One region of the Pseudomonas sp. ASL4 genome, then DNA from elsewhere that is predicted to be linked to it. Evidence: predicted binding sites of a transcription regulator. Region 1 holds the regulator's gene; each other region holds the start of a gene.

Evidence for each region. Region 1 encodes FliA, which starts transcription of late flagellar genes. Its sites were predicted from a motif close to CTAAAGTTTNNNNNNNNNNNGCCGNTAA; they were not measured.
Region 2: the regulator FliA is predicted to act here: its motif matches at 2,542-2,569, upstream of flgM (flagellar biosynthesis anti-sigma factor FlgM).
Region 3: the regulator FliA is predicted to act here: its motif matches at 3,217-3,244, upstream of AC1MEW_RS09845 (flagellar protein MotY).
Region 4: the regulator FliA is predicted to act here: its motif matches at 3,846-3,873, upstream of AC1MEW_RS02580 (methyl-accepting chemotaxis protein).

What each region holds. Positions count from the first base shown of each region.
Region 1 is NZ_CM155280.1:6,299,444-6,307,007, forward strand. Features, by position in the region: gene AC1MEW_RS28855 (chemotaxis protein CheA) at 39-2,282, opposite strand; gene AC1MEW_RS28860 (protein phosphatase CheZ) at 2,336-3,124, opposite strand; gene AC1MEW_RS28865 (chemotaxis response regulator CheY) at 3,147-3,518, opposite strand; gene fliA (RNA polymerase sigma factor FliA) at 3,687-4,427, opposite strand; gene fleN (flagellar synthesis regulator FleN) at 4,424-5,254, opposite strand; gene flhF (flagellar biosynthesis GTPase FlhF) at 5,371-6,705, opposite strand; gene flhA (flagellar biosynthesis protein FlhA) at 6,717-7,564, opposite strand, start outside.
Region 2 is NZ_CM155280.1:2,489,007-2,496,570, forward strand. Features, by position in the region: gene AC1MEW_RS11285 (MFS transporter) at 1-760, shown strand, start outside; gene AC1MEW_RS11290 (flagellar brake protein) at 827-1,573, opposite strand; gene AC1MEW_RS11295 (flagella synthesis protein FlgN) at 1,663-2,130, opposite strand; gene flgM (flagellar biosynthesis anti-sigma factor FlgM) at 2,179-2,505, opposite strand; gene flgA (flagellar basal body P-ring formation chaperone FlgA) at 2,673-3,434, opposite strand; gene AC1MEW_RS11310 (chemotaxis protein CheV) at 3,517-4,449, shown strand; gene cheR (protein-glutamate O-methyltransferase CheR) at 4,496-5,323, shown strand; gene flgB (flagellar basal body rod protein FlgB) at 5,665-6,072, shown strand; gene flgC (flagellar basal body rod protein FlgC) at 6,076-6,519, shown strand; gene flgD (flagellar hook assembly protein FlgD) at 6,535-7,263, shown strand; gene flgE (flagellar hook protein FlgE) at 7,294-7,564, shown strand, end outside.
Region 3 is NZ_CM155280.1:2,173,838-2,181,401, forward strand. Features, by position in the region: gene bfr (bacterioferritin) at 1-15, opposite strand, end outside; gene AC1MEW_RS09825 (bacterioferritin-associated ferredoxin) at 215-433, opposite strand; gene AC1MEW_RS09830 (peroxiredoxin) at 751-1,353, shown strand; gene rnt (ribonuclease T) at 1,430-2,107, opposite strand; gene pyrC (dihydroorotase) at 2,104-3,150, opposite strand; gene AC1MEW_RS09845 (flagellar protein MotY) at 3,308-4,216, shown strand; gene AC1MEW_RS09850 (argininosuccinate synthase) at 4,346-5,563, shown strand; gene AC1MEW_RS09855 (hypothetical protein) at 5,723-6,415, opposite strand; gene AC1MEW_RS09860 (response regulator transcription factor) at 6,950-7,564, shown strand, end outside.
Region 4 is NZ_CM155280.1:604,267-611,830, reverse strand. Features, by position in the region: rRNA gene AC1MEW_RS02595 (23S ribosomal RNA) at 268-3,159, shown strand; rRNA gene rrf (5S ribosomal RNA) at 3,333-3,448, shown strand; rRNA gene rrf (5S ribosomal RNA) at 3,557-3,672, shown strand; gene AC1MEW_RS02580 (methyl-accepting chemotaxis protein) at 3,990-5,870, shown strand; gene AC1MEW_RS02575 (SRPBCC family protein) at 5,928-6,395, opposite strand; gene AC1MEW_RS02570 (amino acid adenylation domain-containing protein) at 6,418-7,564, opposite strand, start outside.

The sequences.
Region 1 (7,564 bases):
TAGACGGAGCGAGGCTCAGTCGCCCCGCCCCGCCAGAATCAAATACGCCGTGCGGCGTAACGCTTGAGCATGCTCGGGACATCGAGAATCAGCGCGATGCGGCCGTCACCAGTGATGGTGGCGCCGGACATGCCCGGGGTTCCCTGAAGCATTTTGCCCAATGGCTTGATGACCACTTCTTCCTGGCCCACCAGTTGATCGACGACAAAGCCGATCCGCTGCGTGCCCACCGACAGGATCACCACATGGCCTTCGCGCTGCTCTTCGTGAGCGGCCGAGCTGACCAGCCAGCGTTTGAGGTAGAACAAGGGCAGGGCCTTATCCCGCACGATCACCACTTCCTGGCCGTCCACCACGTTGGTGCGCGACAGGTCGAGGTGGAAGATCTCGTTGACGTTCACCAGCGGGAACGCAAACGCCTGGTTGCCGAGCATGACCATCAGCGTCGGCATGATCGCCAGGGTCAACGGCACCTTGATGACGATCTTCGAGCCCAGGCCCTTGGTCGAGTAGATGTTGATCGAACCGTTGAGCTGGGAAATCTTGGTTTTCACCACGTCCATGCCCACGCCACGACCCGACACGTCGGAGATCTCGGTTTTGGTCGAGAAGCCCGGTGCGAAAATCAGGTTGTAGCACTCGGTTTCGCTCAAGCGATCGGCCGCGTCCTTGTCCATCACACCGCGTTTTACCGCGATGGCACGCAGGACGTTCGGGTCCATACCTTTGCCGTCATCGGAGATCGACAGCAGGATGTGGTCGCCTTCCTGTTCAGCGGCCAGGATCACCTTGCCACCGCGGGCCTTGCCCGACGCTTCGCGCTCTTCCGGCGACTCGATGCCGTGGTCGACCGCGTTGCGCACCAAGTGGACCAGCGGGTCGGCCAGGGCCTCGACGAGGTTCTTGTCGAGGTCGGTTTCTTCGCCGACCAGTTCCAGGTTGATCTCTTTCTTGAGCTGGCGAGCCAGGTCTCGAACCAGGCGCGGGAAGCGCCCGAAGACTTTCTTGATCGGTTGCATCCGGGTCTTCATGACCGCGGTTTGCAGGTCAGCCGTCACCACGTCGAGGTTCGACACAGCTTTGGACATGGCCTCGTCGGCACTGTTGGCGCCCAGGCGAACCAAGCGGTTACGCACCAGTACCAATTCGCCGACCATGTTCATGATCTCGTCCAGCCGCGCAGTATCAACCCGCACGGTGGTCTCGGCTTCGCTGGCCGGTTTTTCCGGTGGCGGTGCCGCCGGTGCGGCGCGAGCAGGTGCCGGAGCAGCCGCAGCCGCCGGTTTCGGCGCTTCAGCTTTAGGCTCAGGGGCTTTAGCCGCAGGTTTCGCGGCAGCGGCAGGCGCCTTGGCGACTGGCGCGGAAACCACTGCCCCGGTGCCGACTTCGGTGAACTTGCCTTTACCGTGTAACTCGTCGAGCAGCGATTCGAACTCGTGATCGGAAATCAGATCACCGCCGGCCGCTTTAGCGGTTGGCGCCGCCGGGGCCGGTGCCGAGGCAATGGCCGATTCCAGCGCGTCCACAGCAAAGTTGCCCTTGCCGTGCAGTTGATCGAGCAGTGCTTCGAATTCGTCGTCGGTGATGTCCGAACTGTCGCCCGGCGCTTTCGGGGCAGCCGGGGCAGCAGGCGCGGCCACGGCATCGACCGCGAACTGGCCTTTGCCATGCAGCTGATCGAGCAACGACTCGAACTCGGCGTCGGTGATTTCGTCGCTGGCCGATGCATCGGCGGCCGGTGCAGGAGCAGCCGCCGGGGCCTCGGCCTGAGCCTTGACGGCATTCAGCGAGTCCAGCAGTTGTTCGAATTCGTTATCGGTAATGTCGCCCGACTCGCTTTCAGCGGCCGGTTCTTCCACCGCGTCAGCAACCGGAGCCGCTGCATCGGCGCTTTGCGGCTCGGCCAGACGGGCCAGTGCCGCAAGCAATTCTGGAGTGGCAGCCGTGATCGGACTGCGTTCGCGGACTTCGGTGAACATGCCGTTCACTGCGTCCAGCGCTTCGAGAACCACGTCCATCAGTTCCGAGTCGACGCGTCGTTCACCCTTGCGCAGGATGTCGAACACGTTCTCGGCGATGTGACAGCACTCCACCAGCTCATTGAGCTGGAGGAAGCCGGCGCCCCCTTTTACAGTGTGGAAACCGCGAAAAATTGCATTGAGCAAGTCCGCATCATCCGGTCGGCTTTCCAGCTCAACCAGTTGTTCGGACAGCTGCTCTAGAATCTCGCCGGCCTCAACCAGGAAATCCTGAAGGATCTCTTCATCGGCGCCGAAGCTCATTAAGGGGGTGCTCCTAAGGTCTAAAAACCTAAAAAACCTGAAATTCTAAAACTCTAAAATCCTAGGCTGGATAACAAATCGTCCACATCGTCCTGACCGGACACAACATCTTCTCTTTTATCGGCATGAATCTGCGGACCTTCACCCTGAGAGAGATGTTTTTGCGGATCTTTTTCAGCCAGCATCGCTTCACGGTCATGTTCGATACCCGCAAAGCGGTCTACCTGACTGGCCATGAGCACGAGCTTGAGCAGGTTACTTTCAACTTCGGTGACCAATTGGGTCACGCGCTTGATCACTTGACCGGTGAGGTCCTGGTAATCCTGAGCCAGCAGAATGTCGTTCAGGTTGCTCGACACCACGCGATTGTCTTCGCTGCTGCGTGTCAGGAAACCGTCGACCCGCCGCGCCAGCTCACGGAACTCTTCAGCCCCGACTTCGCGACGCATGAACCGTCCCCAGTCGGTGCTCAACGCCTGGGCTTCATTGCTCAGGCCGTTGACCAGCGGCGTGGCGTTTTCCACCAGGTCCATGGTGCGGTTGGCTGCGGCCTCGGTCAGCTTGACCACATAACCCAGACGCTCGGTGGCGTCCGTGATCTGCGAAACTTCCTCGGCTTGCGGCATGTGCGGGTCAATCTGAAAATTGACGATCGCGCTATGCAGCTCACGAGTGAGCTTGCCCACTTCCTGGTACAGGCCGCGGTCACGGGTCTGATTGAGCTCATGGATCAGTTGCACAGCGTCGCCAAACTTGCCTTTTTCAAGGCTGTCGACCAGTTCGCGGGCATGTTTTTTCAGGGTCGACTCAAAGTCGCCCTGTGAAGATTCGTTATGGTCCATAGCTCCCCCGTGGCGCAGTTTCTCAACCGATGCGTTCGAAAATCTTCTCGATTTTGTCTTTCAACGCCTGGGCCGTGAAGGGTTTGACCACATAGCCGTTTACACCGGCCTGGGCCGCTTCGATGATTTGCTCGCGCTTGGCTTCAGCAGTCACCATCAGCACCGGCAGGTGCTTGAGTCTTTCATCGGCGCGCACGTGGCGCAGCAGATCGATACCGGTCATGCCAGGCATGTTCCAGTCCGTTACCAGAAAGTCGATGCTGCCGCTGTTGAGAACCGGAATGGCAGTGATGCCATCGTCAGCCTCGACCGTGTTGGTGAACCCAAGGTCACGCAACAGGTTTTTAATGATCCGCCGCATCGTTGAGAAGTCATCAACGATGAGGATTTTCATGTTCTTGTCCAATTCGACCTCCAAGCAGTCTTAAACGCGCCCAGCACCTGGACACGCCACTTCAATCAATCCGGCAAAGCACTCAAATGACTGTCTGGAGCACAACAGATCGAGACCGCTGCAGTTCAACACCACACCAGCCTCGTTCGCAGTGCCCCCACACTGCCTTCAGCGCGCTCGCCACTCCCCCAAACGCCCCCGCAAACGGGCCGCGCACTGGCTGTGTAACTGGCTGACACGCGATTCGCTGACCCCCAGGACCTCACCGATTTCCTTGAGGTTCAGCTCTTCGTCGTAGTACAGCGCCAACACCAGTCGCTCACGCTCCGGCAAATTGGCAATCGCGTCCGCCAACGCAGCCTGGAAACGTTCATCTTCCAGATCGCGTGACGGCTCCAGATGAGCACTGGCGCCGTCCTCATGCAGCCCTTCGTGTTCGCCGTCCTGCAACAGGTCGTCGAAACTGAACAGGCGGCTGCCCAAGGTGTCGTTCAAAATCCCGTAATAATCGTCGAGACTCAATTGGAGTTCGGCCGCAACCTCGTGATCTTTAGCGTCACGGCCGGTTTTAGCTTCAATCGAGCGAATTGCGTCGCTGACCATGCGGGTATTGCGGTGGACCGAACGTGGCGCCCAGTCCCCTTTGCGTACTTCATCGAGCATCGCGCCGCGGATTCGAATGCCCGCGTACGTCTCGAAACTCGCGCCTTTGCTGGCGTCGTATTTGGTCGATACTTCGAGCAGGCCGATCATCCCGGCCTGGATCAGGTCTTCCACCTGAACACTGGCCGGCAAACGTGCCAGCAAGTGGTAAGCAATGCGTTTAACCAGTGGCGCGTAACGCTCGATCAGCTCGTACTGCGAGTCACGTGCCGACTTCTTGTAGAGGTTGTAGCCACTGGCTGTCATAGGACGGGTCCTGCGGTCTGTTGCACGAGACGCTCGACGAAAAATTCCAGATGCCCGCGCGGGTTGGCCGGCAGTGGCCAGGTGTCGACCTTCTGTGCAATCGCCTTGAACGCCAGGGCGCACTTGGAGCGCGGGAAGGCTTCGTAGACGGCACGTTGCTTCTGCACGGCCTTGCGCACGCTTTCGTCGTAAGGCACGGCGCCGACGTATTGTAAGGCGACGTCGAGGAAGCGGTCCGTGACCTTGGTCAACTTGGCGAACAGGTTGCGACCTTCTTGCGGGCTCTGGGCCATATTGGCCAGGACGCGGAAGCGGTTCATGCCGTAATCGCGATTCAGCAGTTTGATCAGCGCGTAGGCGTCGGTGATGGAGGTCGGCTCATCGCAGACCACCAGCAACACTTCCTGGGCGGCGCGGACAAAACTGACTACCGAGTCACCAATACCGGCAGCTGTGTCGATCACGAGTACGTCGAGGTTGTCGCCGATATCGCTGAAGGCCTGGATCAGGCCGGCATGTTGGGCCGGGCTCAGATGAACCATGCTCTGGGTACCGGAAGCGGCCGGGACGATGCGAATACCGCCCGGGCCTTGCAACAGAACGTCGCGCAGCTCGCAGCGGCCTTCGATCACGTCGGCCAGGGTACGTTTTGGCGTCAGTCCCAACAGAACGTCGACGTTCGCCAGCCCCAGATCGGCATCCAGCAGCATGACGCGCCGGCCGAGCTCAGCTAGAGCCAGGGACAAGTTCACTGACACGTTAGTCTTCCCGACGCCACCTTTGCCGCCGGTCACCGCGATCACCTGTACGGGATGCATGCTGCCCATGTTATTTCTTTACCTTGTCTTGCATAGACGGAGGCCACATTACTGGCTGCGCGTTCATCAACTGAACAATGCATGGCAGACCATCGATGTAGGTACAAAAACTGTTCATTAGTACCTCAGCCAACCTGCTTGGTCGGGCTGTGGTAAATATCAGCGAACATGTCAGCCATGGCTTCTTCGCTGGGTTCTTCCTGCATTTGCACGCTGACCGCGCGACTGACCAACTGATGACGTCGCGGCAGATGCAAATCATCCGGGATACGCGGACCATCGGTGAGGTAAGCCACCGGCAATTCATGACTGATAGCCAGGCTCAACACCTCGCCCAGACTCGCCGTTTCATCCAGTTTAGTCAGGATGCAGCCAGCGAGCCCGCAACGCTTGTAACTGTGATAAGCGGCGGTTAGAACCTGTTTTTGGCTGGTGGTTGCCAGGACCAGATAATTTTTTGATTTGATGCCACGACCGGCCAGGCTTTCGAGCTGCATGCGCAATGCCGGATCGCTGGCCTGAAGGCCGGCAGTATCGATCAGCACCACGCGTTTACGCAGCAGCGGGTCCAGCGCCTGAACCAGCGACTGGCCCGGATCGACGTGGGTCACCGACACATTAAGAATCCGGCCCAATGTCTTGAGTTGTTCCTGAGCACCGATACGGTAGCTGTCCATGCTCACCAGCGCGATGTTTTGCGCGCCGTACTTGAGCACGTAACGGGCGGCGAGCTTGGCCAGCGTGGTGGTCTTGCCCATGCCGGCAGGGCCGACCATGGCAATCACACCGCCCTCTTCCAGTGGCTCGACTTCCGGTGTGGCAATCATCCGCGCCAAGTGCGCCAGCAACATGCGCCAGGCCTGACGAGGTTCTTCAATATCGGTAATCAGCGCCAGCAGATCGCGCGACAACGGGCCGGACAAGCCGATGCGTTGCAGGCGACGCCACAGGTTCGCCTGGGCCGGACGGCTGCCTTGCAACTGATTCCAGGCCAGGGAGCCGAGTTGCACTTCCATCAGTTCGCGCAGGCTGTTGAGCTCGAAACGCATCGAATCGAAGGCCCGTGGGTCAACGCCGCCGGAGGCTTGCGCAGGCGCCGGTGCCTGACGACGCGGCGCGGCGTAAGTCGGCTCAACCAATGGCTCGGCAGCGGTCAACGGCAAGCCGGCGAACAACTGGCGATTGGTGGTCTTGTCACCGTCGGTCTCGCCATCGCCGCGCAGGCTCAGTTCGGCCTGGGCAGTCACGATGCGCGACTGGGTCTTGCGCAGCTCATCCTCGAGTTCCATGTTCGGAACGCGCGGGGCCAGCGCCGACAATTTGTAATCCAGGGCTGCCGTCAGCTCGACACCACCGGCGATCCGGCGGTTGCCAATAATGGCCGCATCAGCGCCCAGCTCATCACGAACCAGTTTCATGGCCTGACGCATATCGGCGGCGAAAAAACGCTTAACTTGCATAAACCACTACCTCAGCCGTTGGGCCCTACTGTCGCAACGATGGTCACTTGCTTGTTGTCAGGAATTTCCTGGTAAGCCAACACATGCAAACCCGGGACTGCCAGTCGGCCGAATCGCGAAAGCATCGCGCGAACCGGACCGGCTACCAGCAGAATCACCGGTTGACCTTGCATCTCTTGACGCTGCGCGGCATCGATCAACGAACGCTGCAGCTTCTCTGCCATGCTTGGCTCCAGCAGAACGCCCTCTTCCGAGCCTTGTCCTGCCTTCTGAAGACTATTGAGCAATATCTGTTCCAACCTTGGCTCCAGAGTGATAACTGGTAGCTCCGACTCAGTCCCTACAATGCTTTGGACGATAGCGCGGGATACGCCGACGCGCACTGCGGCCACCAGCGCGGCAGTATCTTGACTCTTGGCGGCATTGTTGGCGATGGCCTCGGCAATGCTGCGAATGTCCCGTACCGGCACTTGTTCGGCGAGCAACGCCTGCAAGACTTTGAGCAACTGCGACAGCGAAACAACGCCCGGCACCAACTCTTCTGCCAGTTTTGGCGAGCTTTTGGCCAGCAATTGCATGAGTTGCTGCACTTCCTCGTGGCCAATCAGCTCACTGGAGTGTTTGTACAGAATCTGGTTCAAGTGGGTCGCCACTACCGTACTGGCATCGACCACGGTGTAACCGAGGGACTGGGCTTGGGCGCGCTGGCTGACTTCAATCCAGACCGCCTCCAGACCAAAAGCCGGATCTTTGGCGGTAATGCCATTCAGCGTGCCGTAGACCTGCCCCGGATTGATCGCCAGCTCGCGATCCGGGTAAATCTCGGCTTCTGCGAGGATCACGCCCATGAGGGTCAGGC
Region 2 (7,564 bases), 3.7 Mb from region 1:
CACGGTGTTGGGGGCCGGGTTGATCGTCGGTTCGTTCTACGGTCTGGCACCGTTGTATGCCTCGCAACAAGGGCTTTCGACCGAGCAGGTCGGTCTGTTCATGGGTAGCTGCATTTTTGCCGGTCTGGTGGTGCAGTGGCCGTTGGGCTGGTTGTCTGATCGTTATGATCGGGCGTTGCTGATCCGCTGCTTCGCTTTGTGTCTGGCCGTTGCTGCGTTGCCGCTGGCGATCATGACCGAAGTGCCGCTGGAGGTGCTGTTCATCGCCGGGTTCTTCTGTTCGCTGGTGCAGTTTTGCCTGTATCCGTTGGCGGTGGCGTTTTCCAATGACCACGTTGAGGGGGATCGTCGGGTTTCCCTGACAGCGATGCTTTTGGTGACCTACGGCGTTGGCGCCAGTATCGGGCCGCTGGTGGCCGGGGTGCTGATGAAACTGTTCGGCAGCCACATGCTGTATGCCTTCTTCAGCTTCTTTGCGCTGGTGCTGGTGTGGCGGATTCGCCCGAAAGCGGTGACCAACCTGCATCAGGTCGACGATGCGCCACTGCATCACGTGGCCATGCCTGACAGCATGTCGAGTTCACCGCTGGTGGCAGCCCTTGACCCGCGGGTCGATGAGCAAGTGGTGCAGGATCAGATGCAGAACCCGATCGATCCTGAACCGGACCCTGAGCCGAAACCTGAAACCGATCCGTCCCCGGAAGAACCGCACGACCCGGACACAGGTCGCGAACAAAGCTTCACCGAGGCCAGACCTTAATATCCATGCATAAAAAAACGGGCAGTCACCGCAAGGGACTGCCCGTTTTTTATTGAAGCGCAGTGCTTACATGTCGTCTTTGTCGAAGCGCCGGGCTTCGCGCTGAAGCTGATAGACGAAGCGCTCGACCTGCCGTTGCACCAGGCCGCTCATGTTGTGAAAGCGTACGCCGGCGAACGTGGTGGAGATTCTTTCTTCGAAGTGTAAGTAACGCAGTTCAACCGGGGCCGTCATGCTGCCAAAGGGCAGGGCGGCGATGAAGCGGTCATAGACTTGGCCCAGTTGCAGGCTGGAAGTGATATCGCCTTCGAAGCGCAGCTTGCAGCCAGTGGCAGAGATATCCAGCAACTTGCCGTTGATCGGCGACTTGAGTTTTTCACCACCCAGTTCGACATTAACCAGTTGCGCCAGCTTCAACGCGGCGCGAAAGGCATTGCGACGCTGGTGGTACACCACCTCGGTCGGCAGCGCGCCCCGATAGCAACGACCACCACCGGACTCGTCGATGGTCAACGGACCGTTGCTTTCCCAGGCAATGCGCACACCGTCGTGGAAGCCTTCGACCCGGAATGGTTCACCGGCCAACAGGTAGCGTTCACCGTCACGGGGGATCATCTCGTCCAGGGCGATCATGTTGCTGTCACGATCGATGTCCACCAGATAGCTCTGGAAGCGCTGGCTACGTTCGTGGAACGTGATGATCAGCGGATCATGGCTGTCTTGCAGCTGGCGCAGGTTGCCGGAGATTTCCAGGGGTGTGGTGAGCACCTTGGGTGGCTGCGGAGCATCTTCCGCACTTAAGGCATTGAACACGGTTCATCAATCTCCAGACAAAATATGACTACTAGCCGGCATTCTGCCAGCATGTTTCGCGTCTTGATAGGGCGTGCTCATTAGCGGACTCAAGCCTGACTGAGCGGACGAGGCCCGGCCATCTTGGCAGTTGATCCGCGTGCATCATAGAGCGCTGGAGGTTCGCCACCGGTGAGGATTTTCAGCTGATTGGCCGTAGCGGCCTGCTGCATCAGGATCGACTGGCCATTCTTGACGTTGGCAGCCTGGCATTGAGCCAGAAGATCGGTCAGCACATCGCTTTGTTCCAGCAACTGACCGCCAATGCTCGAATGGCTGGCGAGTTGCTCAAGGCCGGCGCGAGTGAGGGGCAGGTTCAGGCTGGCGAGGATTTCGCTGCGCTTGCGGCCATGCTGTTCGAGCAAAATGATCAATGCCTGTTTTTCCGCCAGAATTTCTTCAAGCAGTGGCATGTCGCGACCGTGCAAGGCGAGGGACTCGGTTTGCAATAACGCCAGCAAGCGTTGAGCTGGAGCAAAGTCGTCGGTGATCAGTTGCAGTAGATTAGTGTCGTGCATGGCTGGCCTTGGGTTTTAAGCGTCCAAAAGCCTGGCGCAGGCGATGGCCTAGCGCTGGGCTTCGAAGTTGAGCAGTTTGCTGGCTACACGGTTGCTGTCGACTTTATAGCTGCCATCGGCAATCGCTGCTTTCAACTCGGCCACACGGGCGTTGTCGACGGCAGGCTGATCGCGCAGCTTGTCAGTGACCTTTTGCAACTGTTGAGCCTCATTGCTGAGATGTACCGATTCCCCGCTTGTGACGGTACTGGCCTGTTCGGCCGGGGTAGTCAGCGGTGCGGATTTGCCGGCGTCGGCGGTTTCCTTGGCAACGCTGGTACGTGTACTGCCCGTAAGTGGCGAGGAGCTGTTTAAACGGCTGAAATCGATGACCATGATAAAAAACCTCTGGGTATTTGGACGCTTGCCATGTTTTCGGCAATCCCTGCGAAAACTTTAGGCTCATTTAAGCAATGAGCCGCATGCGCCAGCACTTGTCCTGCATGGGGCACAGTTTAGGCAACAGCCAGGCGGCGCGCCATAGCTTCACAAAACAGAGAGCCCTACATGGACACTTCCACTTGGCCTGGCGCGGTGACTTGCGCCTTGATGACTCGCATGGAATTGAGGTTTTTTACCCTTATCTGTTCAGCCAGGCCACCATTGGAGAGCGCTTCGCCCGGCATGCGCACACTGAGCGTACCACTGCGTGCGGTAATCACCACCTGATCACCCTTGCGTACGACTTCCGCCTGTTCGAGATGGACCAGGGTGATGACCTGATCGCCTACCGTTTGTCGGGTAAGTTTCTGTCCGATGGCCTGGTCAACCGAGGTGAAATACCCCTGGTTGATCAAGCTGATGTCGCGCTCGCGTAAAACGACATCGCCCGGTTCGATGATGCCGGCGCGCCTGAGCGGGCGAGTGGTGGTGACGACCTCTCGAAACAGGTGCACTTGAGCGGGTACGAACACGGTCCAGGGGGAGCTGCCCTCGCAACGAACCTTGACTGTAACCCGCCCGATGGGGGTGGCCGGGCTTTCCAGGGAGGCTGTCAATTCCTTGTCGCACATGGGCATGCGCAGTCGCGGATCGAGCTGCTTGACCTCGATTTCGTAGCGACCTTCCGTTTGACTGGTAGCCAGATAGTCCTCTACGGTGAATTCAAGAAAGCCCTGAGTGACGCCGATAAGCATGTCAGGCAAGGTAACCGCATCAGCAACGGCAGGGCTGCCAGGGGTCAACAGGCAAGCAGCCGACATCACGCAAAGCAATTTGCGGTAGTTTGATGTCAGGCGTCGGAAAAATGTCGTTTGATCGTTCATAAGGGTTAAAAAGCAAGCGCCGTGCCGTTTAGTGATGAATGTGCGTCGCAACACAACTTAGCGTTGGTGTAGGAGTCTGGGCATGGCTGGTGTAATGGATTCGGTAAACCAGCGCACGCAACTGGTAGGGCAGAATCGCCTGGAGCTGTTGTTGTTCCGTCTCGACGGCCAGCAACTCTACGGGATCAACGTGTTCAAGGTTCGTGAGGTGCTGCAATGCCCCAAACTGACTCTGATGCCCAAGTCCAGTCCCGTCGTGTGCGGTGTGGCAAATATTCGTGGGGCGACCATCCCGATCCTCGATCTGGCGATGGCGACCGGTGCCGGTGCACTTAAAGATCAAAGCAATCCCTTCGTGATCATCACGGAGTACAACACCAAGACTCAGGGTTTCCTGGTCCGGTCGGTAGAGCGCATCGTCAACATGAACTGGGAGGAGATTCATCCGCCACCCAAGGGCACTGGACGCGATCATTACCTCACGGCTGTGACTCGGGTCGACAATCAGTTAGTCGAAATCATCGATGTCGAGAAAGTCCTGGCGGAGGTTGCGCCGACACCGGAAGCGATTTCGGTGGGGGTGGTCGATGTCGAAACCCAGCACAAGGCCTTGTCCTTGCGAGTGCTGACGGTCGATGACTCGTCGGTGGCGCGCAAGCAGGTGACCCGTTGCCTGCAAACGATCGGTGTCGAAGTGGTGGCGTTGAACGACGGTCGGCAAGCGCTGGAGTACCTGCGCAAGCTGGTCGACGAGGGCAAGAAGCCGGAAGAAGAGTTCCTGATGATGATCTCCGACATCGAGATGCCGGAGATGGACGGGTACACCCTGACGGCCGAGATCCGCAACGACCCTCGCATGCAAAAGCTTCATATCATCCTGCATACTTCGTTGTCGGGTGTGTTCAATCAGGCGATGGTCAAGAAAGTCGGTGCCGATGACTTCCTTGCCAAATTCCGTCCTGATGACCTGGCATCCCGGGTAGTCGACCGGATCAAAGCAGCAGACATCAGCTAGGGGCCTTTTGCCCCTGGCGGTCAACACGATTTAAGAGGCGGTATCTTTGTCTACGGGTAATTTGGATTTCGAACAGTTCCGGGTATTCCTGGAAAAAGCCTGTGGCATTTTGCTCGGTGAAAACAAGCAGTACCTGGTCTCGAGCCGTCTCAACAAACTGATGGAACAGCAGGGCATCAAGTCCCTGGGTGAACTGGTGCAGCGCATCCAGACCCAGCCGCGCAGTGGTTTGCGCGAAATGGTGGTGGATGCCATGACGACCAACGAAACCCTGTGGTTTCGTGACACCTATCCGTTTGAAGTCTTGAAGAACAAGGTGCTGCCCGAAGCAATCAAGGCTGCTCCCGGTCAACGTCTGCGCATCTGGTCGGCGGCTTGCTCGTCGGGTCAGGAACCGTATTCGCTGTCGATGTCCATCGACGAGTTCGAACGGGTCAACATGGGCCAGTTGAAGATGGGCGTGCAGATTGTTGCCACCGACTTGTCCGGCACCATGCTGACCAACTGCAAGACTGGCGAGTACGACAGCCTGGCGATCGGTCGCGGTCTGTCGCCCGAGCGTTTGCAGCGTTACTTCGACCCGAAAGGGCCGGGGCGTTGGGCAATCAAGGCGCCGATCAAGAGTCGGGTGGAGTTTCGCTCGTTCAACCTGCTCGATAGCTACGCAGCACTGGGCAAGTTCGACATCGTGTTCTGCCGCAACGTGCTGATCTACTTCTCCGCCGAGGTGAAGAAAGACATCCTGTTGCGCATTCACAGCACGTTGAAGCCGGGTGGTTACTTGTTCCTGGGCGCTTCTGAAGCGCTGAACGGTTTGCCGGACCATTACCAAATGGTCCAGTGCAGTCCGGGGATCATTTACCAGGCGAAGTGATGCAAAAGCGGCAGGCATAAAAAAACGGGAGTCCTCAAGGGCTCCCTTTTTTATGCCTGCCGCTTTTGCATCACGTAGGAGCTGCTGAAGGCTGCGATCTTTTGATCCTGGTTTTTAAGATCAAGATCAAAAGATCGTAGCCTTCGGCAGCTCCTACAGGGGCCGCGCGCGATTCGGGAAAGCGGCAGAAAAGCGGCAGGCGGCGGAAACCCGTTGCCGCTTTTCTGGCATTGCCGCCTTGCCGATGCCCGCAAAGGCCCGGTTTACGGGCTTTTTTTAATTGGCACGCGGCTTGCTATGTTCACGTTACGAAAAATCAGGTCACCCGAAGGTTTCCCGACATGAGCATCAGCTTCGATAAAGCGCTCGGTATCCACGAACAAGCCCTGGGCTTCCGCGCTCAGCGTGCCGAAGTCCTGGCCAACAACATTGCCAACGCCGACACCCCGAACTACAAGGCTCGGGACCTGGATTTCTCCAAGGTGCTTGCCGCACAGAACGAGAAAACCAAGAACGGCACTTTCGCCTTGAACATGACGAACAGCCGTCATATCGAAGCCGAAGGCCTGGGCAATGGTGACGAGTCGCTGCTGTATCGCACGCCGATGCAACCGTCGATCGACCAGAACACCGTGGACGCCCAACTGGAACAATCCAACTACGCGGAAAACGCGGTGGGCTTCCAGGCTAGCTTCACCCTGCTCAACAGCAAATTCAAAGGGCTGGTTTCAGCCCTGCGTGGAGAGTAAGTCATGTCTCTTGCCAGTGTTTTCAACATTGCCGGTAGCGGCATGAGTGCCCAGACCACTCGCCTGAACACCGTTGCCTCGAACATCGCCAACGCCGAAACCGTCTCGTCGAGCATCGACCAGACCTATCGTGCCCGTCACCCGGTATTCGCCACCATGTTCCAGGGCGGCCAGAACGGCGGCAGCGATTCGCTGTTCCAGAGCCAGGACGCCGCCGGTCAAGGCGTGCAAGTGCTGGGCGTGGTCGAAGACCAGAGCAATCTTGAAGCGCGCTACGAGCCGAACCATCCGGCCGCCGACGCCAAGGGCTACGTCTACTACCCGAACGTCAACGTCGTCGAAGAAATGGCTGACATGATTTCCGCGAGCCGTTCGTTCCAGACCAACGCGGAAATGATGAACACCGCCAAAACCATGATGCAGAAGGTCCTGACCCTCGGTCAGTGATAAGGGGCGACTCAGATGAGTGTTACCGATACCACCAGCAGCCTCAGCATGAACGACATTCTGGCCAACTCCTCGGTGACGGCCAACAGCTCCACCGCGAATAGCCTTGGCTCTTTGGCCGGCGCCGCGACCGGCGGCCAGACACTGGGCAAGGACGCGTTCCTGCAATTGCTGGTGACCCAACTCAAAAACCAGAACCCGCTGGACCCGCAGGACAACAGTGCGTTCGTCGCCCAGTTGGCCCAGTTCAGCAGTCTGGAAGGCATCACCACGCTGAACACCACGGTCAGCTCGATTGCCAGCAACTTCAGCTCTTCGCAAGCGTTGCAGGCTTCGTCGTTGGTCGGTCGTTCGGTGATCGTGCAGACCAACTCACTGCAGGTTGATGATCCGACCAAAGCGGTTAACGGTTCGGTGAACCTGACGTCGTCCATCGCCAGCGGCACCGTGACCATTTCCGACAGCAGTGGCAACACAGTCAGAACCATCGATCTGGGCACTCAGGCGGCAGGCAGTGCTGCCTTCACCTGGGATGGCAAGGACTCGAGCGGCGCCACCGTTCCAGTCGGCACTTATACCGTCAAGGCCAGCGCGCCTGTCAACGGTACGGCGACGGACCTGGCGGTTTACCTGCCGGCCACCGTCAACAGCGTGACCCTGAGCCAGACCGGCGGCGAGCTGACGCTCAACCTCGCAGGCCTGGGCCCGGTCGCCCTGTCCAAAGTTCAAACCATTGGTATATAGAGCCGACTAACCGGCACAAAGGAGTGGAATATGTCTTTCAATATCGGCCTTAGCGGTCTCTATGCAGCCAACAAACAACTGGATGTAACCGGTAACAACATCGCCAACGTCGCGACCACCGGTTTCAAATCCTCCCGTACAGAGTTTGAAGACGTCTATTCGGCGACCAAACTCGGCAGCGGCAGCCAAGTCGTCGGCAGCGGTGTAAAACTGGCCAACGTGTCCCAACAGTTCACCCAAGGTGACATCAACAACACCGGTAACGTGTTGGACATGGGCATCAACGGTTCGGGTTTCTTCA
Region 3 (7,564 bases), 3.4 Mb from region 1:
AATGTCGCCTTTCATGATGGGGTCCTGCCCTTTATTAACTGACTATAAGGCAGAGTTTGAGCCGCGTATTTAAGAGTGTCAAACCTAAGTTATTGAAACTTATATGAAAATTAATCGGAATAAGAATGTTTGTGTTCCGCGTCTAGTACCTAAGCGGTTGATTTTCAGGCATAAAAAAACCGGACATGAGTCCGGTATTTTTGAAATACGGTAATTACGCAGCAGTAAATTCAACAGGAAATGGAATAGCGGCCTGGGCCGTTTGCAGCTTGGTCAGGGTTTCACGCACCACTTCCTTGGCAAGGCAGGCGCATTTACCGCATTGACTGGCTACGCCGGTGGCCTGACGGACTTCCTTGTAGCTGCAGCAACCTTCATAGATTGCATCGCGGATTTGACCGTCGGTGACGCCAGTGCAGAGGCAGACATACATAAAGTGAGAACCGTCGCTGGTTGTGACTCAATTGCGATGGATCTTAATGTTAACGAGAATGATTGTCAAAGTGGTTTCTGAAAGCTTTGCGTTATAAGTGCACATGACTGACGAACGGTTTTCCCGCTGGGCAATCCGCCAGTAAGCGTGGCGAGGGCAAATGAACCCGCCAGTGAAAAACCGTTAAGGACAGCTCAAATGTGCCGTGTATGATGTTCGGTCCTTGCGAAGCAGGTTCGTGTCACAGGGATGTCGCTTGAGGGTGGCAAGCTGACGCGGACCCAGTGCTTCACGTTATTTTGACCAGGAGATATCCAATGAGCGTACTCGTAGGCAAACAAGCCCCTGACTTCACCGTACCGGCCGTACTCGGCAATGGCGAAATCGTAGACAGCTTCACCCTGTCGTCGGCCATCAAAGGCAAATACGGCCTGGTGTTCTTCTACCCACTGGACTTCACCTTCGTTTGCCCGTCCGAGCTGATCGCGCTGGACAACCGCATGGGTGACTTCGCAGAGCGCAACGTGGAAGTGGTCGCGGTGTCGATCGACTCGCACTTCACTCACAATGCATGGCGCAACACCCCGGTGAACAATGGCGGTATCGGCCAGGTTCGCTACACCATGGCTGCCGACATCAAGCAGGAAATCATGAAGGCCTACGACGTTCAGTCCGCTGACGGCGTGGCATTCCGTGGCGCGTTCCTGATCGACGACAAAGGTGTTGTCCGCTCGCAGATCATCAACGACCTGCCGCTGGGCCGTAACATGGAAGAGCTGATCCGTCTGGTTGACGCTCTGCAATTCCACGAAGCGCACGGCGAAGTTTGCCCTGCCAACTGGAAAAAAGGCGACAAAGGCATGACCGCTTCCACCGAAGGTGTTGCGGCTTACCTGACCGAGCACGCTGCGGCGCTGTAAGCCCAAGCGTCAGGCATAAAAAAACCGGCCGCCAAGGCCGGTTTTTTTGTGGGCGGGATAAATCCCTTCGACCGTATCAGTCGTTGAAGTCTTCCCAGCCGCCCATTTGTTTCCAGCGATTGACGATGCCGCAGAACAGCTCGGCCGTCTTCTCGGTATCGTAGCGAGCCGAGTGGGCCTCACGACCGTCAAAGTCGATATCGGCAGCCTGACAGGCCTTGGCCAGTACAGTCTGGCCATACGCCAAGCCGGCGAGGGTTGCGGTGTCGAAGCTGGAGAATGGATGAAACGGGTTACGTTTCATGTCCAGGCGCGCGACAGCGGCGTTGAGGAAGCCCAGATCGAAGCTGCTGTTGTGGCCGACCAGAATCGCCCGTTTGCAACCGTTGGCTTTCAGGGCCTTGCGGATGCCCCGGAAGATATCGGTCAGTGCGGTTTCTTCGCTCACTGCCATGCGCAGCGGGTGATCGAGCTTGATCCCGGTGAATTCCAGGGCGGCCGCTTCGATGTTCGCGCCTTCAAACGGCTCTACACGAAAGAAGTAAGTGTGATCGGGATACACAAAGCCTTTTTCGTCCATGGCGATGGTGGTCGCCGCGATTTCCAGCAGGGCGTCGGTGGCCGAGTTGAAACCACCGGTTTCTACGTCGACGACAACCGGCAGGTAACCACGGAATCGGGCCGCCATTGGATGACGAGGACCGCCTCCGCCGCCTTGACCGTCCTGTTCGTCGTCGAAATGGTCTTCACTCACGCGTGTTCCTCCAGCAGGCGCCAGCGCAGTTTTTCACCGGCGCGCAGCGGGATTACGGTCAGCTCGCCAAATGGCAGGCTGGTTGGGGCGGTCCACTCATCGCGGACCAGGGTGATGCGATCTGTATTCACCGGCAGGCCATAGAAGCGCGGGCCGTTGAGGCTGGCGAAGGCTTCGAGCTTGTCCAGCGCGTTGCGCTGTTCGAAGGCTTCGGCATACATCTCGATTGCAGCATAAGCGGTATAGCAACCGGCACAGCCGCAAGCGGCTTCTTTGGCGTGCTGGGCATGCGGCGCCGAGTCGGTGCCGAGGAAGAACTTCTCGCTGCCGCTGGTGGCGGCGTCGAGCAGGGCTTCCTGGTGAGTGTTGCGCTTGAGAATCGGCAGGCAGTAGAAGTGCGGCCGAATCCCGCCCACCAGCATGTGGTTGCGGTTGTAGAGCAGGTGATGAGCGGTGATGGTCGCGCCAACGTTGGCCGAAGCCGCGTTGACGAACTGCACGGCGTCAGCGGTGGTGATGTGTTCGAACACCACTTTGAGTGTCGGGAAACGCTCGACCACACGTCGCATGTGCTCATCGATGAAGATCTTTTCGCGGTCGAACACGTCGACATCGCCACGGGTGACTTCACCGTGAATCAACAAAGGCATCCCGACTTCGGCCATGGCCTCGATCGCCGGGAAAATCTTGTCGATGCTGGTGACGCCAGAATCCGAGTTGGTGGTGGCGCCGGCCGGGTACAGCTTGGCGGCGTGAACGAAACCGCTGGCCTTGGCCTCACGAATTTCTTCGGGCTGGGTGCGGTCGGTCAGGTACAGCACCATCAGCGGTTCGAAACGACTGCCGGCCGGGCGTGCAGCGAGAATCCGCTGGCGATAGCCGTCGGCTTCAGCGGCGTTGCGCACCGGAGGTACCAGGTTGGGCATGATGATGGCGCGACCAAAGGTGCGCGCGACATCCGCAACGGTATTTGACAAAACAGCACCATCGCGAAGATGAATATGCCAGTCGTCGGGACGCAGCAGGGTCAGGCGGTCGGACATGAGGGGATTCCAGGCGGGTCAAACTGAGGGGAATGCTACCGGAAAAGACTCATGCAGGCACTCGCTATCAAGTTTTGCAGCAAGCTTCCGATATCCAATAGGTATGCCGTAAACGTATGTGTCGGTCTTTTTGTTGTAGAAGCCAGTGGAGCCTCCCGTGCGCCAGCGTTATTTAGCCTTGCTCAGTGTGTTTGCCAGCCTTCCCGCGATGGCGCTCACTTTCCAGACCCGTCTGGAGAGCATCGAGTGGACGGTCGAAGGTGACAAGTTCGAATGCCGACTGACCCAGCCGATCACCGATTTCGGTTCCGGTGAGTTCGTGCGTCGTGCCGGCGAGCAGGCGATTTTTCGTCTCAAAGCCTACAACTCAATGATTGGCGGCGGTTCCGCGACTTTGCTGGCGGCCGCCGCGCCGTGGCAACCGGGGCGTGGGGACATCAACCTGGGCTCGGTGAACATTGGCAGCGGCAACGTGCTGTTCAACAGTTCGCAGGTTCAGGCCGGGCGCCTGATCAGTGGTTTGATGGACGGTCGTAGCCCAGTCATTCGGCACGCTTCGGGCGACGGTCGGGTGTCTGAAGTGCGTTTGCTGCCGGTCAAGTTCAGCAAAGCCTTCAATGACTATCAAGGTTGCGTGGCCAAGCTGTTGCCGCAGAATTTCGAGCAGGTGAAGCAATCCGAAGTCGGCTTCTCTGGTGAAGGTGTCGATCTGGATCCGGCAGCCAAGGCCAAGTTGCAGGTCATGCTGGCGTTCATGAAGGCTGACCCGACGGTCAATCACATCGAACTTGACGGTCATTCCGACAACAGCGGTAATCGTCTGACCAACCGTGAACTGTCACGCCGCCGGGCGCTGGCGGTGATGGACTTCTTCAAGGCCAATGGCATTCAGGAGTCGCAGATCACCATGCGTTTCCACGGTGAGCGCTATCCTTTGGCGCCAAACACCAATGCGGCCAACCGGGCCAAGAATCGTCGGGTGGCCGTGCGCCTGGAGCGCGTTGCGCCCATCGACAAACCGGCACCTGCGGCCACCGCTTCTGCAGGCGCTGCGGCGACCTCCTGAACCCGCTGTAATCGTCGCTCGCTCGACATAATCTGTCGCTTCGTCGTCATAAGCTGTCGCGCCACTGTAAATTATTCTGTATGAGCGGTAGACTTCTCGGCTTTCCGTAGAACCCCGTGGAGTGATGGCATGGCGGACGTAAACAAGGTCGTTCTGGCGTATTCCGGCGGCCTGGACACTTCGGTGATCCTCAAGTGGCTGCAGGATACTTATAACTGTGAAGTAGTGACCTTCACCGCTGACCTGGGTCAGGGCGAAGAGGTCGAACCGGCCCGCGCCAAGGCTCAGGCCATGGGCGTAAAAGAAATCTACATCGACGATCTGCGCGAAGAGTTCGTGCGTGATTTCGTGTTCCCGATGTTCCGTGCCAACACCGTTTACGAAGGCGAGTACCTGCTGGGTACCTCCATCGCTCGTCCGTTGATCGCCAAACGCCTGATCGAAATCGCCAACGAAACCGGTGCAGATGCCATTTCCCATGGCGCGACCGGCAAGGGTAACGACCAGGTTCGTTTCGAACTCGGCGCCTACGCCCTCAAGCCAGGTGTGAAAGTAATCGCTCCTTGGCGCGAGTGGGACCTGCTCTCCCGTGAAAAGCTGATGGATTATGCTGAAAAGCACAACATCCCGATCGAGCGCCACGGCAAGAAAAAATCCCCGTACTCGATGGATGCCAACCTGCTGCACATCTCCTATGAAGGCGGCGTGCTGGAAGACACCTGGACCGAGCACGAAGAAGACATGTGGAAATGGACCGTCTCCCCGGAGAACGCTCCTGATAAAGCGCAATACCTGGAACTGACCTACCGCAACGGCGACATCGTCGCACTGGACGGCGTCGAAATGACCCCGGCCACCGTGTTGGCGACCCTGAACCGTATCGGTGGTGAACACGGCATCGGCCGTCTGGACATCGTCGAAAACCGCTACGTGGGCATGAAGTCCCGTGGCTGCTACGAAACCCCAGGCGGCACCATCATGCTGCGTGCTCACCGGGCGATCGAATCGATCACCCTGGACCGCGAAGTGGCTCACCTCAAAGATGAGCTGATGCCTAAATACGCCAGCCTGATCTACACCGGTTACTGGTGGAGCCCTGAGCGTCTGATGCTGCAACAGATGATCGATGCGTCCCAGGCCCACGTGAACGGTGTCGTGCGCCTGAAGCTGTACAAGGGCAACGTGATCGTCACCGGCCGCAAGTCCGATGAATCGTTGTTCGACGCCAACATCGCGACCTTCGAAGAAGATGGCGGCGCCTACAACCAGGCCGACGCGGCGGGCTTCATCAAGCTCAACGCCTTGCGCATGCGTATTGCCGCCAACAAGGGTCGCAAGCTGTTCTGAGACCTTTGTAGCGGTTATTGAGGTTGTGGCCCTGTCGTCGACAGGGCCACGGCTCAAAAAACGGTTGTTCTTCTAGCATTATTTTGTCAGCGCTTATCTCATTTCTATTCAGTCTCTTCTCTTCCTGATCAATCAAACAGGAGCGCATTCTGCCGCTCTTCAAGTTTGATCCAGCACCGTCACATCCTGTGAATTCAAGTTGTAAACGATGTAAAAGGTTTTCCTGGCGCTTTTATTTTTGTGTCTCGAATACCTGAGCGTGCCTTCCTTCAGTCGTTTCTCCGATTGGTTGCAAGCAAGAAACACGATCACTTTAGTGGCGTTTTTACGTGGTTTCCGGGTTTTGTCCACTAAGGTGGTGAAGTCCACATGGGTATTCATCCCGCGCGTATCGATGATCCTCAGGTCCTCAAGCGGTCCCGACAGATAGATTTTGGCCAACGGATCTTGTGCGTTCCAGAGCCGGCAACGAAACCTTCTCACGCCAGTTGAAAAGCCTGGGGGGGCGCGCCCAGACATCAAAGCCGTACTGGACCTTTTGCATTTTGCAGATGAGGCGTTTGGGCGTAAGTGTTTTTTGTTTTCCGAACGTTCGGCGTTATCAATGACTTTTATGAAGTGCTTGCCTTTATCAAAGTCAGAGGGGGCGTAAAGCGATCGGTAATTGAAATTGAGAGTAAGGAAGAAAAGAAAGAGCAAGTAGAGCGGGAAACTGATTAAGAACCAGACATATATTTCTCGTTCGTCGTCATTAAGGAAGGGCAGTGAAACAACCGCCGACGTTTCGGAAACTGCTGCGAATATAGCGATAATTGTCATGGGGTTCGAAATTTTTCTTTTGAGTTTTTTCATGTTTTTTTCTCATGGAATAACGTCTTTTTCTCTTGTCGATAAAGGGGGGGAGATTGTTTGTTTGAGTTCTTGGTAATGATTTTTGGAGATGTTCCTTCTGTGATTATATGGAGTTACTGTAATGCTCGTGTTTGTTGTATGTCGGATCTTCTTGTTTCAAAAATTCTTATTTTCTATGGTTTGTTTTATTTTAATGTTAAAAAATATTTGATGGATTGTGTTTTGTATTGAAAATATCGGTTGCCTTTAAGCGTGGGCCTTTGAGCGCTGGGTGTTTGGTTAGTTGCGAGGCTGACGGTTGTGCGAAGCGTTGGTTGTAAGCAGATACAAAAAAGTCGGCAGAAAGCGGCACACTCTTAAATTTGGAGGTTTTAAAACGCCTTATATCCACGGCTTTTTTGTAGGACTTGTCCGTGTTACTTGTAGGGAATGTCTCTCGGTGTGGATGCCCGGGGGGTACGGCATCCCACGGGTGAAACGACTAGGATATTGTGCGGGCTCTAAAAATTCGAACAGCGAAAATTGGACTTGCCCATGAATAAAGTGCTGATCGTGGATGATCACCCCGTCATTCGTCTTGCGGTGCGTTTGCTAATGGAACGTCATGGCTACGAAGTCATCGCAGAAACAGACAATGGTGTGGATGCATTGCAACTTGCTCGCGAACTTATGCCGGACATTGTCATTCTGGATATTGGTATACCGAAACTGGATGGGCTGGAAGTCATCGCGCGTCTGACATCAGTGGCTTCGCCGTTGAAAGTGTTGGTGCTGACTTCCCAGGCACCAGGGCATTTTTCAATGCGCTGCATGCAATCGGGTGCTGCTGGTTATGTTTGCAAGCAACAGGATCTCACTGAATTGCTCAGTGCTATCAAAGCTGTATTGTCGGGTTACAGCTACTTCCCTAATCAAGCCTTGCATACGGTTCGGTCCAGCCTGGGCAATGCCAGTGAGGCCGATATGGTGGATCGATTGTCGGGGCGGGAAATGATGGTGTTGCAGCAACTGGCTCGGGGGAAAACAAACAAGGAGATTGCCGATGGAATGTTTCTCAGCAACAAAACTGTCAGTACTTACAAAACCCGGTTATTGCTAAAGCTCAATGCCCGCTCGCTGGTGGACCTGATCGAGCTGGCCCAGCGCAAT
Region 4 (7,564 bases), 1.8 Mb from region 1:
ACGAATTGCTTGATTCATTGAAGAAGACGAGAAGCCAGCCTTTAAGGTGGCTTGTGTCGTTAGAGTTTAGAAATGAGTATTCCTCGGTGAATATTGATTTCTAGTCTTTGATTAGATCGTTCTTTAAAAATTTGGGTATGTGATAGAAAGATAGACTGGACGTTACTTTCACTGGTAACGGATCAGGCTAAGGTAAAATTTGTGAGTAATTGCGAATTTTCGGCGAATGTCGTCTTCACAGTATAACCAGATTGCTTGGGGTTATATGGTCAAGTGAAGAAGCGCATACGGTGGATGCCTTGGCAGTCAGAGGCGATGAAAGACGTGGTAGCCTGCGAAAAGCTTCGGGGAGTCGGCAAACAGACTTTGATCCGGAGATGTCTGAATGGGGGAACCCACCTAACATAAGTTAGGTATCTTAAGCTGAATACATAGGCTTAAGAAGCGAACCAGGGGAACTGAAACATCTAAGTACCCTGAGGAAAAGAAATCAACCGAGATTCCCTTAGTAGTGGCGAGCGAACGGGGACTAGCCCTTAAGTGGCTTTGAGATTAGCGGAACGCTCTGGAAAGTGCGGCCATAGTGGGTGATAGCCCTGTACGCGAAAATCTCTTAGTCATGAAATCGAGTAGGACGGAGCACGAGAAACTTTGTCTGAATATGGGGGGACCATCCTCCAAGGCTAAATACTACTGACTGACCGATAGTGAACTAGTACCGTGAGGGAAAGGCGAAAAGAACCCCGGAGAGGGGAGTGAAATAGATCCTGAAACCGTATGCGTACAAGCAGTGGGAGCCCACTTTGTTGGGTGACTGCGTACCTTTTGTATAATGGGTCAGCGACTTATTTTCAGTGGCGAGCTTAACCGAATAGGGGAGGCGTAGCGAAAGCGAGTCTTAATAGGGCGTCTAGTCGCTGGGAATAGACCCGAAACCGGGCGATCTATCCATGGGCAGGTTGAAGGTTGGGTAACACTAACTGGAGGACCGAACCGACTACCGTTGAAAAGTTAGCGGATGACCTGTGGATCGGAGTGAAAGGCTAATCAAGCTCGGAGATAGCTGGTTCTCCTCGAAAGCTATTTAGGTAGCGCCTCATGTATCACTGTAGGGGGTAGAGCACTGTTTCGGCTAGGGGGTCATCCCGACTTACCAAACCGATGCAAACTCCGAATACCTACAAGTGCCGAGCATGGGAGACACACGGCGGGTGCTAACGTCCGTCGTGAAAAGGGAAACAACCCAGACCGTCAGCTAAGGTCCCAAAGTTATGGTTAAGTGGGAAACGATGTGGGAAGGCTTAGACAGCTAGGAGGTTGGCTTAGAAGCAGCCACCCTTTAAAGAAAGCGTAATAGCTCACTAGTCGAGTCGGCCTGCGCGGAAGATGTAACGGGGCTCAAACCATACACCGAAGCTACGGGTATCACTTAGGTGATGCGGTAGAGGAGCGTTCTGTAAGCCTGTGAAGGTGAGTTGAGAAGCTTGCTGGAGGTATCAGAAGTGCGAATGCTGACATGAGTAACGACAATGGGTGTGAAAAACACCCACGCCGAAAGACCAAGGTTTCCTGCGCAACGTTAATCGACGCAGGGTTAGTCGGTCCCTAAGGCGAGGCTGAAAAGCGTAGTCGATGGAAAACAGGTTAATATTCCTGTACTTCTGGTTATTGCGATGGAGGGACGGAGAAGGCTAGGCCAGCTTGGCGTTGGTTGTCCAAGTTTAAGGTGGTAGGCTGGAATCTTAGGTAAATCCGGGATTCTAAGGCCGAGAGCTGATGACGAGTGTTCTTTTAGAACACGAAGTGGTTGATGCCATGCTTCCAAGAAAAGCTTCTAAGCTTCAGGTAACCAGGAACCGTACCCCAAACCGACACAGGTGGTTGGGTAGAGAATACCAAGGCGCTTGAGAGAACTCGGGTGAAGGAACTAGGCAAAATGGCACCGTAACTTCGGGAGAAGGTGCGCCGGTGAGGGTGAAGCATTTACTGCGTAAGCCCATGCCGGTCGAAGATACCAGGCCGCTGCGACTGTTTATTAAAAACACAGCACTCTGCAAACACGAAAGTGGACGTATAGGGTGTGACGCCTGCCCGGTGCCGGAAGGTTAATTGATGGGGTTAGCTAACGCGAAGCTCTTGATCGAAGCCCCGGTAAACGGCGGCCGTAACTATAACGGTCCTAAGGTAGCGAAATTCCTTGTCGGGTAAGTTCCGACCTGCACGAATGGCGTAACGATGGCGGCGCTGTCTCCACCCGAGACTCAGTGAAATTGAAATCGCTGTGAAGATGCAGTGTATCCGCGGCTAGACGGAAAGACCCCGTGAACCTTTACTATAGCTTTGCACTGGACTTTGAATTTGCTTGTGTAGGATAGGTGGGAGGCTTTGAAGCGTGGACGCCAGTTCGCGTGGAGCCAACCTTGAAATACCACCCTGGCAACTTTGAGGTTCTAACTCAGGTCCGTTATCCGGATCGAGGACAGTGTATGGTGGGTAGTTTGACTGGGGCGGTCTCCTCCTAAAGAGTAACGGAGGAGTACGAAGGTGCGCTCAGACCGGTCGGAAATCGGTCGTAGAGTATAAAGGCAAAAGCGCGCTTGACTGCGAGACAGACACGTCGAGCAGGTACGAAAGTAGGTCTTAGTGATCCGGTGGTTCTGTATGGAAGGGCCATCGCTCAACGGATAAAAGGTACTCCGGGGATAACAGGCTGATACCGCCCAAGAGTTCATATCGACGGCGGTGTTTGGCACCTCGATGTCGGCTCATCACATCCTGGGGCTGAAGCCGGTCCCAAGGGTATGGCTGTTCGCCATTTAAAGTGGTACGCGAGCTGGGTTTAGAACGTCGTGAGACAGTTCGGTCCCTATCTGCCGTGGACGTTTGAGATTTGAGAGGGGCTGCTCCTAGTACGAGAGGACCGGAGTGGACGAACCTCTGGTGTTCCGGTTGTCACGCCAGTGGCATTGCCGGGTAGCTATGTTCGGAATAGATAACCGCTGAAAGCATCTAAGCGGGAAACTAGCCTCAAGATGAGATCTCACTGGGACCTTGAGTCCCCTGAAGGGCCGTCGAAGACTACGACGTTGATAGGTTGGGTGTGTAAGCGCTGTGAGGCGTTGAGCTAACCAATACTAATTGCCCGTGAGGCTTGACCATATAACACCCAAGCAATTTGCTTGCTTCGAGCTGAAAAGCGAAAGAGCACCAGATTGCGGTGTGTGAAGACGAAACGAACCGAAAGTTCGAGACACTCACAAAACACCGAGATCTATCACATACCCATTCGCTGGAGCGTAATCCGTAAGGAGAACGACCTGGCTACCGAATTTCTTGACGACCATAGAGCATTGGAACCACCTGATCCCATCCCGAACTCAGCAGTGAAACGATGCATCGCCGATGGTAGTGTGGGGTTTCCCCATGTGAGAGTAGGTCATCGTCAAGATTAAATTCCGAAACCCCTATCTGCGTATGCAGGTAGGGGTTTTGTTTTAGTAGAAGTCACCATTTTTTGCTGGCACGTTACTGCGGTAACGGGCTGGTCACAGAATTTCTTGACGACCATAGAGCATTGGAACCACCTGATCCCATCCCGAACTCAGCAGTGAAACGATGCATCGCCGATGGTAGTGTGGGGTTTCCCCATGTGAGAGTAGGTCATCGTCAAGATTGAATTCCGAAACCCCTGTCTGCTAACGCAGTCAGGGGTTTTGTCGTTTTGGAGCAGGTAAAAAGCTTCAAACAACAAACGGAAAAAGTGGCAGAGATAAGCTAAGTCAGACGCTCTAGCACGCCGTTCGGCGGGAATCTGGCAAGAATTCCAGCCATTTCATACAAACCCCCTAAGATTTCTCCTTCTCGTGCCGAAAGACTAGTGAGACATGCGTGCACCAAAGTAGAGCGGCCTCAGAAAGCCGTCTGCGCTGTTACATGGAATGTTGCAATCCGGAACGCATCCCCACTTTTTCCATAAGAAGTCCCCTGAAATGAATCTTAAGTTCAGCCATAAAATCCTGCTGGCCGCTTCTGGCGTCGTAGTGCTGGCTTTCGCGTTGTTCACTTTGTACAACGACTATTTACAGCGAAATACGATCCGGGAAAATCTCGAGTCCTCCGTCCAGCAAGCTGGCGACTTGACCGCCAGCAGCGTGCAGAACTGGATGAGCGGCCGTGTGCTGGTGTTGGAAAACCTGGCACAGAACGTCGCCCACCAAGGTGCGAATGCCGATCTGCCAGGGTTGGTGGATCAACCTGCCCTCACCTCTAACTTCCAGTTCACCTATGTCGGCCAGGCGAATGGCGTATTCACCCAACGCCCTGACGCGAAGATGCCGGATGGCTACGATCCGCGTCAGCGTCCCTGGTACAAACAAGCCGTCACTGCCGACAAGACCATGTTGACCCCGCCTTACATGGCCGCGGTGGGTGGACTGGTAGTGACCATCGCCCTGCCGGTGAAAAAGAACGGCGAGTTGCTCGGCGTTGTTGGCGGCGACCTGAGCCTCGAAACCCTGGTGAAGATCATCAACTCGGTGGACTTCGGCGGTATCGGCCACGCGTTCCTGGTCAGTGCCGACGGTCAAGTGATCGTCAGCCCGGACAAAGATCAGGTGATGAAGAACCTTAAAGATATTTACCCAAACACCAACGTGCGCATCGAGAAGGGCAACCAGGAAGTCACCCTGAACAAGCAAGACCGCATCCTCTCGTTCACCCCGGTGACGGGTTTGCCGAGTGCCGAGTGGTACATCGGTCTGTCGATCGACAAGGACAAGGCCTACGCGCCTTTGAGCCAATTCCGCACCTCGGCACTGATTGCGATGTTTATCGCCGTGAGCGCCATTGCAGTGCTGCTGAGCTTGCTGATCAACGTGCTGATGCGTCCACTGACCACCATGGGCCGCGCGATGAAAGACATCGCCCAAGGTGAAGGTGACCTGACCCGTCGTCTGGCCGTGGAAAGCAAAGACGAGTTCGGTGAGCTGGGTGGTGCGTTCAACCAGTTCGTAGAGCGGATTCACGCGTCGATTTCCGAAGTGTCTTCGGCGACCCGCCAGGTTCATGACCTGTCGCAACGGGTGATGGCGTCGTCCAACGCCTCGATCATCGGTTCCGACGAACAAAGCGCTCGTACCAACAGTGTGGCCGCCGCGATCAACGAACTCGGTGCCGCAACCCAGGAAATCGCCCGCAACGCGGCAGACGCTTCACAGCACGCCAGCGGCGCGAGCGAGCAGGCCGATGACGGTCGTCAGGTGGTGGAAAAAACCATTCTGGCCATGACCGAGCTGTCGCAGAAAATCAGCCTGTCCTGCACCCAGATCGAAACCCTGAATGCCAGCACCGACAACATCGGGCACATTCTGGATGTGATCAAAGGCATCTCCCAGCAAACCAACCTGCTGGCATTGAACGCAGCCATCGAAGCGGCCCGTGCCGGTGAAGCCGGTCGTGGTTTTGCGGTGGTGGCGGACGAAGTGCGCAACCTGGCACACCGTACCCAGGAATCGGCCGAGGAGATCCACAAGATGATCACCTCGCTGCAGATCGGTTCTCGCGAAGCGGTGACCACCATGAACGCCAGCCAGGTTTCCAGTGAAGAGAGCGTCGAAGTGGCGAATCAGGCCGGTCTGCGACTGGTCAGCGTGACCCAGCGCATCGGCGAAATCGACGGCATGAACCAGTCGGTAGCCGCGGCCACCGAAGAACAGACGGCGGTGGTGGAAACCCTCAACGTCGATGTTAACCAGATCAACCTGCTGAACCAGCAAAGTGTGGCCAACCTCAATGAAACGTTGAAGGATTGCGATGCCTTGTCGTTGCAGGCCAACCGCTTGAAGCAATTGGTCGACAGTTTCAAAATCTGATTCATCGATGTAAAGAAGCCCGCTGTGGAGTTCATCCACAGCGGGCTTTTTCATGCCTTACGCAAACAACTTCTGCACATTGTTCATCGCATCATCGGCAAATCCCTGAACGAAATCCTTGAACCCCGGCAGTGCCTCGGCACCACCTTGTGCAGGTTCGGCGATGATGGTCCAGGTCGCCCGAGACTTGCCCGCCCCCAGCGATTCGACGTTCATCGCCGCCCACAAACTGGCCACGCCCAAGGTGTTGTAGATCGTGGTCCAGGTCATGCTCAGCGCCTGGTCGTCCCGGGAGTTGAGTTGCTCGACCACCAGGTTGCCGTCCTTGAAGACTTTCTTGCGCAGGGACGACACGCCTTCACCGGTCATTTCGATGTGCGACAGCGCCGGGATGAATTGATCAAAGCCAGCAAAGTTACCGACTACCTCCCAGACTTTCAAAGCGTCCGCCGGCACATCCACCGAAGACGCCACATGGCAGCCGTGAGGATTTTTGATCAGGGTATCGGGTTGCAGAGTTGTCATGGTCTTGCTCCAGTTGGGTGGGTCAGATGAAATTGATTTCTTTGAGGTAGTCGCAGCCGCGACGCAGCAGCGCCGGGGATTTTTCCGGGTAGTGCGCGCCCATTTGTCGGACACCGGCCTGGGCGTTGTCGTGGCCGATCATCGAGATATCGCCGATGTCTTCCTCGAAGCCGTTTAGGTAGAACCCCAGTACGCCGAACAGCGCGTTGTCGCTGTCGACCCGGCCCAGTTGCTGTTGCCAGTCGGCGACGCTGACCATCGAAAACTGCCGGCCTGCTTCGCGAAACGAATCCACGTAGGCGTCCCAACTCAGTGGCTCGGGGTTGTGCAGGTTGAACACCGCGTGTTCCGGCTGATAACGGCTGGCGTGGAAGGCAATGAAACGGGCGAGGAAGTCCACCGGCATCAGGTCGAAGTTCAGCGTGAACTCCGGCACCTGGCCGAGCTGGATCGAGCCCTTGAGCATCAGCATCAAACGATTTTTGTGCGGCTGGCAGACGCCGGTGAGGCTGTTGAAACTGATGTTGCCGGGGCGATACAGATTGACCCGCACACCGCGTTCCCGTGCCCGCTCCAGGATCCGCTCGCCGACCCACTTGGACAGGTTGTAGCCGTTCTTGATGTAAATCGGCGGCGTCTGCGCGGCCGGTAATTCGAGCACTCGGCCATCGTCAGAAATCGTGCTGGACGCCGAGAGCGTCGAGACGAAGTTGAAGATCTTCTTGCTGCGCCCCTCACACAAACGCAGACACTCGAAAATCGGCTCGACGTTGTCCCGCGCCAGAGACTCGTAATCGAGCACGTGATTGACGTTGGCCGCGTTGTGCACCAACGCGCCGAACTCCCGGTCCAGTCGCTCGTAGACATCAACGGCAAGCCCCAAGGACGGACGCGTAATGTCCGCCGCGTAAACCCGCACCCGGCTCAAGTCCAGATGCTCCAGACGGTTCTCGCGTAACGCGTGGGCAAAGCGTTCCGCCGCCGATTGCCCGCCACCGTCGCGCACCAGGCAGGCGACCTCAGTGGCCCCCCACGCGAGCAACGCCTCGACGATGTGCACGCCGACAAAGCTGTTGGCGCCGGTGACGATCACCTTATGCACATCGCCCATACGACTGACCGGTAGCGGCTGCACATCCAGCTCGCGGAAAGCATCGGCCATGGCCTGT